Regions from separate parts of the Sphingomonas abietis genome, predicted to be linked through region 2. Evidence: riboswitches for the same ligand, from Rfam matches in the RefSeq annotation. Region 2 holds a riboswitch; each other region holds the start of a gene.
The links. Region 2 has a riboswitch for cobalamin ahead of PBT88_RS15060 (TonB-dependent receptor plug domain-containing protein). Riboswitches for the same ligand answer to the same signal wherever they lie in the genome.

Region 1 (3,530 bases), 1.6 Mb from region 2:
CGGCGGTGACGCCCCCGGCGGCAATCGCCATACCGCGCCTGAGCGCCGCGCAGCTGGATCAGCTGCGCACCATGCTCGACGACGCTGCCGCCAACGGGATCGCGGCGGACGGCCAGACCAGCGCAGCGCCGGCAAGTGCCGACCAGGATGCGATCGTGCGCGCCGCGCTGGATTATGCGTCCGCGCTCCATCATGGCCGCCTCGCCGATGCCGATTTCATCGGCAATTGGGGGCTGAAGCCTGCCGCCTACGATCCGCGCGCCAGCTTCATCGCCGCCGTGCAGGCCGATACTCTGGCCGCGTGGATCGCCTCCTTGCCGCCGCCCTGGTCGGGTTACGACACGCTGCGGAAGGCGCTCACCAGCTATCGTTCGATCGAGCAGAGCGGTGGCTGGCCGACCGTTCCGAATGCGACCGGGCTCGTGCCCGGCGCCACCGGCGATGCCGTCGCGCTGCTGCGCCGTCGCCTCGCGATCGAGGATAGCGCGCTTCCCAAGGGGCCGGCCCGCTATGACGACGACCTGAGCGCCGCGGTCCAGCGCGCCCAGCGCCGCTACGGGCTGGAGCCGACCGGCACGATCGGCGCCGCCACCCTGGCCGCGCTCAACGTCAGCGCCCATGATCGCGTCCGCCAGATCGAGGCCAATATGGAGCGCTGGCGCTGGCTGCCGGCGGAGCTGCCCCAGCATCGCGTGCAGGTGAACATCGCCGCGGCGGTGCTGACCATGTTCGATGCCGACAAGCCGGTGATGTCGATGCGGGCTGTGACCGGCCGCCCCGGCGACGAGACGCCGATGCTCTCCTCGATGATCCACAGCATCGTGCTGAATCCGCCGTGGAACGTGCCGACCTCGATCGCCACCAAGGAATTATGGCCCAAGGAGCGCGCGCATCCGGGCTATCTCAAGGCGCACGGCTTCCGCGTCATCGGCACCGGCAGCGGCGCACGGCTCCAGCAGCAGGCCGGATCGAAGAGCGCGCTCGGCCGGGTGAAGTTCGATTTCGAGAATAGTTATGGCGTCTATCTCCACGACACCCCCTCGCAGAGCACCTTCGGGCGCTACAGCCGGCTGGCCAGCCATGGCTGCGTGCGGCTGGCGCATCCGGTCGAGCTCGCCAAGGCGATGCTCGATACCACGCCGGACTGGGGGCCGGACGCGGTGGACGCGGCGCTCGCCAAGGGCGACACGGTGCGCGCCCGGCTCGACATGCCGGTCGCGGTCTATCTGCTTTACTGGACAGCTTATGCCAATGCCGACGGCAAGGTGACCTTCCTCGCCGATCCCTATGGCTGGGACGGACAACTCGCCGATCGGCTGGCGACCAGCGCCAACCGCGCCAAGACCATGACCGCCGCCCAATGAGAAACGGGACCATCATGACCATCCGCTCTTCCGTGCTGATCCTGCTCGCCGGCATCACGCTCCTCGCGGGCTGCCACAAGACTCCTGAAGCACCACCCGAAAACCAGACCACGGAGCCGGCTGCGCCGCCGCCGCCCCTCCCGGTCGCGCCTGCGCCCGAGCCCGTGGTCGCACCGCCCAAGCCGGTGGTCGCCAAGCCCAAGCCCGCCCCCGAACCGACGGCGGATCAGCAGATGAGCGATGATGCCGATGCGGTGGGCATGACATCGCGCACCTCGTCAGCCGCCAATGACGCGAACGCAGCCGGTAACAGCCAATAGGCCACAGGGGACGCTTTCGGCCCCACGCAACGCAATCCTCATCGGGATATGAAGACATAAGGATGTCTTTATATCCCGATTGACAGCCACGCCGCGCCGGTGTCTAACCCGTCGCGTCGAGGTTCCCCGCTCCAGCGATGGCGGCGGGGCTAAGACGGGAAGCCGGTGGCGCCTTCGGGCGGAATCCGGCGCTGCCCCCGCAACTGTAAGCGGTGAGCGGCGGCCCCTTATCGTGTCACTGGCGGATCCGTCCGCCGGGAAGACCGGGGCCGGCGTGTTGACCCGCGAGCCAGGAGACCTGCCTCGTCGCGATAACGTTCCTCGGACGGGGGTGCCTCCGGTGGATCGCGCGACCAGCGCCTGGCGTCGTGCCTTCGCACGCGTCGACGATATCGCGCGATGTCCGCTCGGCCTTCCGCCCTCATTGTGGTGCAAGGCCGATGCTGATCCCTCTCCCCTTCTACCCGATCCGAATGCGCAGGCGCGTCGCGTCGGCCTGACGCGGCGCGCCCGCGCCCCCTCTCACCATCCGTCACGACCACAACGGCAGGCCGATCCTGGTTTGCCGAAGGAGAAGAATCATGTCCGTTCTCGTTTCCAATCTCGGCTTTCCGCGCATCGGCGCCCGCCGTGAACTGAAGACCGCCGTCGAGGCCTATTGGGCCGGCAAGACCGACAAGGCCGCCCTGCTCGATACCGCGCGCAGCCTGCGCGCCGCCACCTGGGAGCGACAGGCGGCGCTCGGCCTCGACATCATGCCCTCCGGCGATTTCTCCTTCTACGATCAGGTGCTGGATGCCAGCGTGATGGTCGGCGCGATCCCCGCCCTCTATCGCGCGCTGGGCACCGCGGATTCGCTGGAAATCTATTTCGCGATGGCCCGCGGCCTCCAGACCGGGACGCAGGACGAGGCAGGCTGCGCCCATAGCCATGGTGGCGCCGCCGCCGACGTTCCCGCGCAGGAAATGACCAAGTGGTTCGACACCAACTATCACTACATGGTGCCGGAGGTGACGCCGAACCAGTCGTTCCAGCTCAGCTCGACCAAGGCGGTCGACGAGTTCCGGGAGGCCAAGGCGCTCGGCCATCACACCCGCCCCGTGATCCTTGGCCCGGTCACCTTCCTGCTGCTCGCCAAGTCCAAGCAGCCGGGCTTCGATCCGCTGACGCTGCTGCCGGCGATCCTGCCCGTCTATGTCGATCTGCTCCGCAAGCTGCAGAATGAAGGCGCCGACTGGGTGCAGATCGACGAGCCGGCGCTCGTCCTCGATCTCGACGATCGCCAGCGCGCGGCCTTTGCCACCGCCTATGATCGCTTCGCCAACGAACTGACCGGCCTCAAGCTGATGCTGGCCACCTATTTCGGCGCGCTCGGCGACAATCTCGCCGCCACGCTGGCCCTGCCGGTCGCCGGCCTGCACGTCGATCTCGTCCGCGCGCCCGAACAGCTGGATGCCGTACTCGCCGGTGCGCGCGAAGACCTGCTGCTGTCATTGGGCGTGATCGATGGCCGCAACATCTGGAAGGCCGACCTCTCCGCCCTGCTCGACCGGCTCGAGCCGATCGCCAAGGCGCGGCGCAAGCTGCTGATCGCGCCCTCCTGCTCGCTGCTCCACACCCCGATCGATCTCGCGCTGGAAACCAAGCTCGATCCGCAGGTGAAGGACTGGCTCGCCTTCGCCGTGCAGAAGATCGAGGAATTGGCGCTGCTCGCCAAGGCGCTGAACGAGGGCCGCGGCGCCGTCGCCTACATGCTGGCCGCCAATCGCGCGTCGATCCACGCACGCCGGACGTCGCCGCTGACCAACGATCCGGCCGTCCGCGCCCGCCTCGCCACGGTCAATAT
Region 2 (3,530 bases):
GCAACGGGAGCACGGAATGGCGACGCTGATCAAATCCCCAGAGGCCGACACCCCGGAGCCCGAAGCGCCGGTCCCCACCAACCATCGCGCGCTGATCGCCTGGGTCGAGGATATCGCGGCGCTGACCAAGCCCGATGCGATCCGCTGGTGCGACGGCTCCGATGAGGAATGGGCCGAACTGACCGCGATTATGGTCGAGGCCGGCACGCTGACGCGGCTCGATCCGGCCAGGCGCCCCAACAGCTTCCACGCCCGCTCCGATCCGCGCGACGTCGCCCGCGTCGAGAGCCGGACCTTCATCTGCTCGGAGGACGAGTCCGATGCCGGCGCGACCAACAACTGGCGCGATCCGGCCGCGATGCGCGCCACCCTCGATCCGCTGTTCGACGGCTGCATGAAGGGCCGCACCCTCTATGTGGTGCCCTATTGCATGGGGCCGATCGGATCGGAGCAGAGCGCGATCGGCGTCGAGCTTTCGGACAGTCCCTATGTGGTCGTCTCGATGAAGATCATGACGCGGATGGGGCAGCCGGCGCTCGACATGCTGGGCGACGACGGCTTCTTCGTCCGCTGCGTCCACAGCGTCGGGATGCCGCTGGCGGCGGGGCAGGCGGATGTGCCGTGGCCGTGCAACGACGACAAATATATCGTCCATTATCCCGAGACGCGCGAAATCTGGTCCTATGGTTCGGGCTATGGCGGCAATGCGCTGCTCGGCAAGAAATGCTTCGCGCTCCGGATCGCCAGCGTGATGGCGCGCGATGCCGGCTGGCTGGCCGAGCATATGCTGATCCTCAAGCTCACCAGCCCCGCCCGGCAGGTCCATTATGTCGCCGCCGCCTTCCCGAGCGCGTGCGGCAAGACCAACATGGCGATGCTGGAGCCGACCGTGCCGGGCTGGACCGCCGAGACGATCGGTGACGACATCGCCTGGATGCGCTTCGGCAGGGACGGCCGGCTCTATGCGGTGAATCCGGAAGCCGGTTTCTTCGGCGTGGCGCCGGGGACGGGGATCAAGACCAATAGGAATGCGGTCGATACGCTGTTCGCCAATTGCATCTTCACCAATACCGCGCTGACCGACGACGGCGATGTCTGGTGGGAAGGGCTGACCGATGCGCCGCCGGCCGTCGGCATGATCGACTGGCAAGGCCAGCGCTGGGATCCGGCCGCGGGCAAACCCGCCGCGCATCCCAATGCCCGTTTCACGGCGCCGGCCGATCAATGCCCGTCGATCGCCGACGAATGGGAAGATCCGGCCGGCGTACCGATCTCGGCGATCCTGTTCGGCGGGCGCCGGGCGACCGCGGTGCCGCTCGTCACCGAGGCGTTCGACTGGCAGCATGGCGTCTATCTCGCCGCCAACATCGCGTCGGAGGGCACCGCGGCGGCCGAGGGCAAGGTCGGCGAATTGCGCCGCGATCCGTTCGCGATGCTGCCCTTCTGCGGCTACAACATGGCCGATTATCTCGGGCACTGGCTGAAGATGGGCCGTTCGGCCGCCTCCAATCCGGGGCATCTGCCGCGCATCTATCTGGTCAACTGGTTCCGCAAGGGCGCCGACGGCAAGTTCCTGTGGCCGGGCTATGGCGAGAATAGCCGCGTGCTCAAGTGGATCGTCGATCGCATCGAGGGCGAGGCGGAGGCGATCGATACCCCGATCGGCCGGGTGCCGGCGCCGGCCTCGCTCGATCTCGACGGCCTTTCGCTCGAACCCGCGAAGCTTGCCGAACTGCTGGCGGTGGACGCGGATGTCTGGCGCGAGGAGGCCAGCCTGTCGGCGCGCGATCTCGCCAGGCTCGGCGATCGCGTGCCCCATGCGATCCGCGACGAGCAGGCGCGGCTGGAGCAGCGGCTCGGTGAACCCGCCTGAGCTTTTCTGTCTGGCGGATCGGCCGAATCCCGGTATAGGGCCGCCGCAAGGGGGAAGGGCTTCGGCCGATCCCCCGTGATCGCGCCGGTGCCCCGCGAGGGGCTTAATAGGGAACGCGGTGCGGGTGGTTCGCTGCCCTATTCCGTGGCTGTCCCTGCAACTGTAAGCGGAGAGCGCGATGCACTTCGGCCCCGTCCTCGCGGACGGGCCGGCCACTGGGCCTGACGGCCTGGGAAGGCGTGCATCGTGCGACGACCCGTGAGCCAGGAAACCTGCCGGCGATGAGGTCGCTCTTGCCTTGGCTCAGGGAGAAGCCACGGCACGGTTTGCCCGTCTGAGCGACGTGTGTGCGGCAGGGGCCGCATCGGTTGTGGGGGAGGGGTGCCACCGGCGCGCGTCTGTCCCTTGCGCCGGCCGTCCGCGACGGAAGCCCCCGCCCGAAGTCGCTCAGCGCCCGGGGGACAGATTTTGAAGACGACCATCGCCACCATCCTCGCGCTCGGCGCCGCCCTGCCGGCCATGCCGGCCTACGCGCAGAGCAATCCCGCCTTGCCCGGCACCGATGCCAATGGCGACACGATCGTCGTCACCGCGACCCGTTCCGGCGATGCGATCCCGACCGACCTGCTCGGCGCATCCGTGACGGTGATCGACGCCCAGGCGCTCGAACAGCGCCAGACCCGCGTGCTGTCGGATGCGCTGCGCGACGTGCCCGGCGTCGACGTCAGCCGTACCGGCGCGATCGGCGGCCAGACCCAGATCCGCATCCGCGGCGCCGAGGCGAACCAGACCATGGTGCTGGTCGACGGCATCGAGGTGTCCGATCCCTCGACCGGCGAGTTCGACTTCGGCACGATCCTCGCCGATCCCGCCGCGCGCATGGAGGTGCTGCGCGGCCAGCAATCCTCGCTCTATGGATCGGACGCGATCGGCGGCGTGATCAACTACATCACCGGCACCGGTGCCGAGGCGCCCGGCGTCTCGCTGCGCGCCGAGGGCGGCTCGATGGGCACGGTGGACGGGGCGGCCCGCGTCGCCGGGGTGAAGGGCGATCTCGATTACGCCTTCACCGGCACCGCGCTCCACACGCGCGGTTATCCGACCGCCGAGGGCGGCTCGCGCGATGTCGGGGCCGATCAGGTCGGCGCCTCCGGCAAGGCGATCTGGACGGTCGCGCCCAATTTCCACATCACCGCGGTCGGCCGCTACAATTACAGCGATGCCGATACCGATGATGCCGATGCGAGCGGCGTCACCGTCGATTCGCCCGGCACCCATTATCATTATCGCGGCATCTACGGTTTGGTGCGCGGCCAGCTCGACCTGCTCGACGGTCGCTTCACCAATGCGCTGACCGCCCAGATCGCCGACACCAAGCGCACCGATTACGACGTGGCGGACACCTATTCGCCGCGCGAGGGCCAGCCGATCGACGCGACCTACGGCACACATGGCCGTCGCCTCAAGGGCAGCTACGAGGGCGCTTTCCACTTCGGCACCGACGACATCAAGCAGGTCGCGACCGTCGCGGTCGATGCCAAGCGCGAGAGCGAGCGCACCACCATCACCCAATATGGCGCCTTCCTCGGCTGGCGGCACACCACCAATGTCGGCCTGGTCGGCGAATATGACCTGACCGTCCACGATCGCCTCGCGA
Region 3 (3,530 bases), 1.6 Mb from region 2:
CGCGGCGATGCCGAGCGGGCGATCGCCGCTCTCGCCGCCAGCCAGACGCTGCTCGGCCAGCGGCAGGCCGAACTCGGCAAGGTCGAGCAGACCGCCCTTCGCCGATCGCAACGGCTCGCCGATCAGGCGGCCGACGAACGGCAGCATGCCCTCGGTCTCGGCGAGGAAGCGCGCGACGCCGCCGACCGGATGCAGACGCTGGAAAATGCCGGCGACGTGCGCGCCCGCCTCGCCAGGCTGCCCGGCCCCGAACTGCGCCCGGCCGGCGCCGACGACGCCCTGCCCGGCGCCGATGGCCCGCCGCGCTATGCGCTTCCGGCATCGGGCGAGGTCGCGACCGGATTCGGCGAGGTCGCCCCGTCGGGCGTGCGATCGCGCGGCCTGACGCTGGCCACCGCGCCGGGCGCCAGGGTCACGGCCCCGGCCGCGGGTATGATCGTCTTCGCCAAGCCCTTCCGCAGCTATGGCCAGGTCGTCATCATCGCCCATGGCGGCGGCTGGACGACCACCGTGACCGGGCTTGCCGCGATCGACGCGAAGGTCGGCCAGCGCGTGGCGCGGGGCGATGCCCTGGGCACTGCCGGCGCGAGCGTGCCGCTGATCACCACCGAATTGCGGCGCGACAACCACCCGATCGACATCGTCGCCATGGCCCAGGCGAACTGATCCGGGACGTCACGCCATCGGGATCACCGGTCAGCCGGCCGACACGGCCTGCGCGACGGAGGCGTGGTGCGGCGTCGGGCGGCCATGCTCGTCCACCGACACCATCGTGAACGCCGCCGTCGCCGCATGACGGCGTTCGCCGGTCAGCAGATTCTCCGCCCACAATTCGATCCCGATGCGGATCGAGCTGCGCCCGGCCTTCTGCACCTCCGAGATCGTCTCGATCATCTCGCCCTCGCGGATCGGCGAGCGGAAATCGATGCGATCGGAGGCCGCCATCACGATCACCGCGCGGCTGAACCGGGTCGCCGCGATGAACGCCGCCTTGCCCATCAGCTTGAGCGCATCGCCGCCATAGAGCGTGCCATAATGGTTGGTCTGGGTCGGGAAGACGATATCGACCATGCGCAGCCGGCCATCGGCGGCGGCGGCGAGGGCCGCGACCGGCGGCAGCGGCAACCGCGTCTCCGGGCCCTTGACCGCGACCAGCGTGAACGTCCCCCGCGTGCAGAGCCGGCGTTCCGCGCTGACCGTGCCCTCGGCGATCAGCTCGACCTCGATGTCGATCGAACTGCGCCCGACGCGGACGACATGGCCGCTCGCCTCGATGATGTCGCCGGTGTGGGCGGGCGCCGCGAAATCGATCTTCTCGGACGATGCCGTCACGAACGGCGCACGGCCGTGACGGGCCGCGACCAGAAACGCGATCTTGTCCATATGCGCCAACGCGACGCCGCCGAACAATGTGCCGTGGTGATTGGTATCACCCGGAAAAACCATGTCGATCAGTTGGATCGATGTGCCGTCGCCTGCTACCGCCATAGGTCTCGCTTCGCTCGCGCAATGCGGTCGGGCGCCGACGCGCGGCCAGCCGGGCACCCCGCGCAGGCCGATAGTCCGGCGGCCAGACCGGACACCCCGCCGGTGGTCGTTATCGCGTCGGAGGCAGGTCTCCTGGCTTGCGGATCGTCACGACCACCCAGGCCTTCCCGGCGCCGCACGGCACCAGTGACACCGAACAGGGTTGTCGCTCACCGCTTACAGTTGCGGGGGCAGCACCGGAATCCGCACCGGAGTGCATCACCGATTTCCCGTCTTAGCCTCATCCATGGGATGAGGAACCTCGACGCCCCGTCCTTCGCAACCGCACGCACCTGCGTCAAGCGCGTCCGTCCGGTTGCGCGCCATCCGGTCAACTTCACCCGACCACATGGGCATGGCTGCGCGCTTCGGAGAGGAAATGACGGCCAGCGGGGGACAGGCTCTTGTGTCGATAGGCGATCGCCATCCGGACGATGGGCTGCACATCGCTCAATTCGCAATAGCTCACGCCCTGGATCATCACCATCCGCATCGCCGCCGGCACCAGCGAAACCCCCAGTTCCGCCGCGACGAACGCCAGAACCGACGCGATCTGCGGCGCCGACTGGCCCAGTTCCGGCTCGAAGCCCGCCGTGCGACACGCCACCACCGCCGCATCGAAGATGCTCGGCCCCATGTCGCGCGGGGTCAGGACGAAGGCCTCGCCGGCCAGTTCCGACAGCGCCAGCACGCCGCGGGCCGCGGCGGGATGCGCCGATGGGAGAGCGGCCACCATCGGCTCCTCGTCGAGCACGTCGATGTGCAGACCGTCGAGTTCGACGGCATCCGGGCGGAGGAACGCCGCATCGAGCAGATCCTCCTGAAGCGAGGCGATGAGATCGAGCGAATTGCCTTCGCGCAGCGTCAGCTCGACGCCGGGAAAGCGGCGGCGATAGGCGCGGATGATGCTCGGCACGATCGGATTGAACGCCGCCGATCCGGTGAAGCCCACCCGCAGCGCCCCCATTTCGCCGCGAGCGGCGCGCTGCGCGCCGTGGATCGCAGCCAGCGCCAGATCGGGAAAATTGCGGACGCCGGCATAGAAGGCCTCGCCCGCCTCGGTCAGTTCCGCGCCCTGTGGGATGCGATGGAACAGCCGGGTGCCGATCTCGTCCTCCAGATCCCGGATCTGCTGGCTCAGCGGCGGCTGGCCGATGCCCAGCCGCCGGGCCGCGCGGGTGAAATTCCCCTCCTCGGCGACCGCCAGAAAATAGCGGACATGTCGCAACTCCATCGCTATCTCCAAAACATATCATGTTCGCCGATTCGAGATATTAGACAGATATCGACGGCGGCGCCACATGCGTGTCCGGAGACATTGCATGTTCACTGATTTTGAAGCGTTCGGCCTCGTTCACTCTCATCATGACGAGGGCTTCGACGGCCCCTTCGACCAGCCCGACATCGGCGAGATGATCGAAGCCCGGGACATGCTGACGCCGACCGTGTTCCTCCCCGGCCTGCTCTGCGACGCCAGCCTGTGGCGGACCCAGATCGACACGCTGGCGGGCAGCGTCGCGCCGATGGTCGCCGACCTGACCCTGGATGACAGCATCGCCGCCATGGCGCGGCGGGTGCTGGCATCGGCGCCGAACCGCTTCGCGTTGGTCGCGCTCTCGATGGGCGGCTATGTCGCGCTCGAAATCATGCGCCAGGCGCCCGAGCGCGTCACCCGGCTGGCGCTGATCGACACGAGCGCGCGGGCCGACACCCCCGAACGCGCCGCCGTCCGCCGCGCCGGCATGTCCTCGCTGGCGCGCGGCAAGTTCGTCGGCATCACGCGGGCGCTGCTGGATACGCTGGTCCATCCGGAAAAGACCGTCGGCCCGGTCGCGGATACCCTCCGCGCGATGGCCGGCCGGGTGGGCGGAGCGGCCTTCCTGCGGCAGCAGCGCGCGATCCTCGACCGGATTGATTCGCGCCCGGATCTGCCCGACATCCGCGTCCCGACGCTCATCGCCGTCGGGGACAGCGATCAGGTGACGCCGCCCGATCATGCCGAA

Region 1: linked by a shared signal. The riboswitch ahead of metE (5-methyltetrahydropteroyltriglutamate--homocysteine S-methyltransferase) and the one ahead of PBT88_RS15060 (TonB-dependent receptor plug domain-containing protein) in region 2 are both predicted to bind cobalamin.
Region 3: linked by a shared signal. The riboswitch ahead of PBT88_RS01975 (acyl-CoA thioesterase) and the one ahead of PBT88_RS15060 (TonB-dependent receptor plug domain-containing protein) in region 2 are both predicted to bind cobalamin.

What each region holds. Positions count from the first base shown of each region.
Region 1 is NZ_CP115174.1:1,580,442-1,583,971, reverse strand. Features, by position in the region: gene PBT88_RS07775 (L,D-transpeptidase family protein) at 1-1,364, shown strand, start outside; gene PBT88_RS07770 (hypothetical protein) at 1,379-1,684, shown strand; cobalamin riboswitch at 1,787-2,004, shown strand; gene metE (5-methyltetrahydropteroyltriglutamate--homocysteine S-methyltransferase) at 2,266-3,530, shown strand, end outside.
Region 2 is NZ_CP115174.1:3,186,188-3,189,717, reverse strand. Features, by position in the region: gene PBT88_RS15065 (phosphoenolpyruvate carboxykinase (GTP)) at 17-1,873, shown strand; cobalamin riboswitch at 1,942-2,167, shown strand; gene PBT88_RS15060 (TonB-dependent receptor plug domain-containing protein) at 2,342-3,530, shown strand, end outside.
Region 3 is NZ_CP115174.1:396,118-399,647, reverse strand. Features, by position in the region: gene PBT88_RS01980 (murein hydrolase activator EnvC family protein) at 1-666, shown strand, start outside; gene PBT88_RS01975 (acyl-CoA thioesterase) at 697-1,446, opposite strand; cobalamin riboswitch at 1,594-1,806, opposite strand; gene PBT88_RS01970 (LysR family transcriptional regulator) at 1,865-2,761, opposite strand; gene PBT88_RS01965 (alpha/beta fold hydrolase) at 2,850-3,530, shown strand, end outside.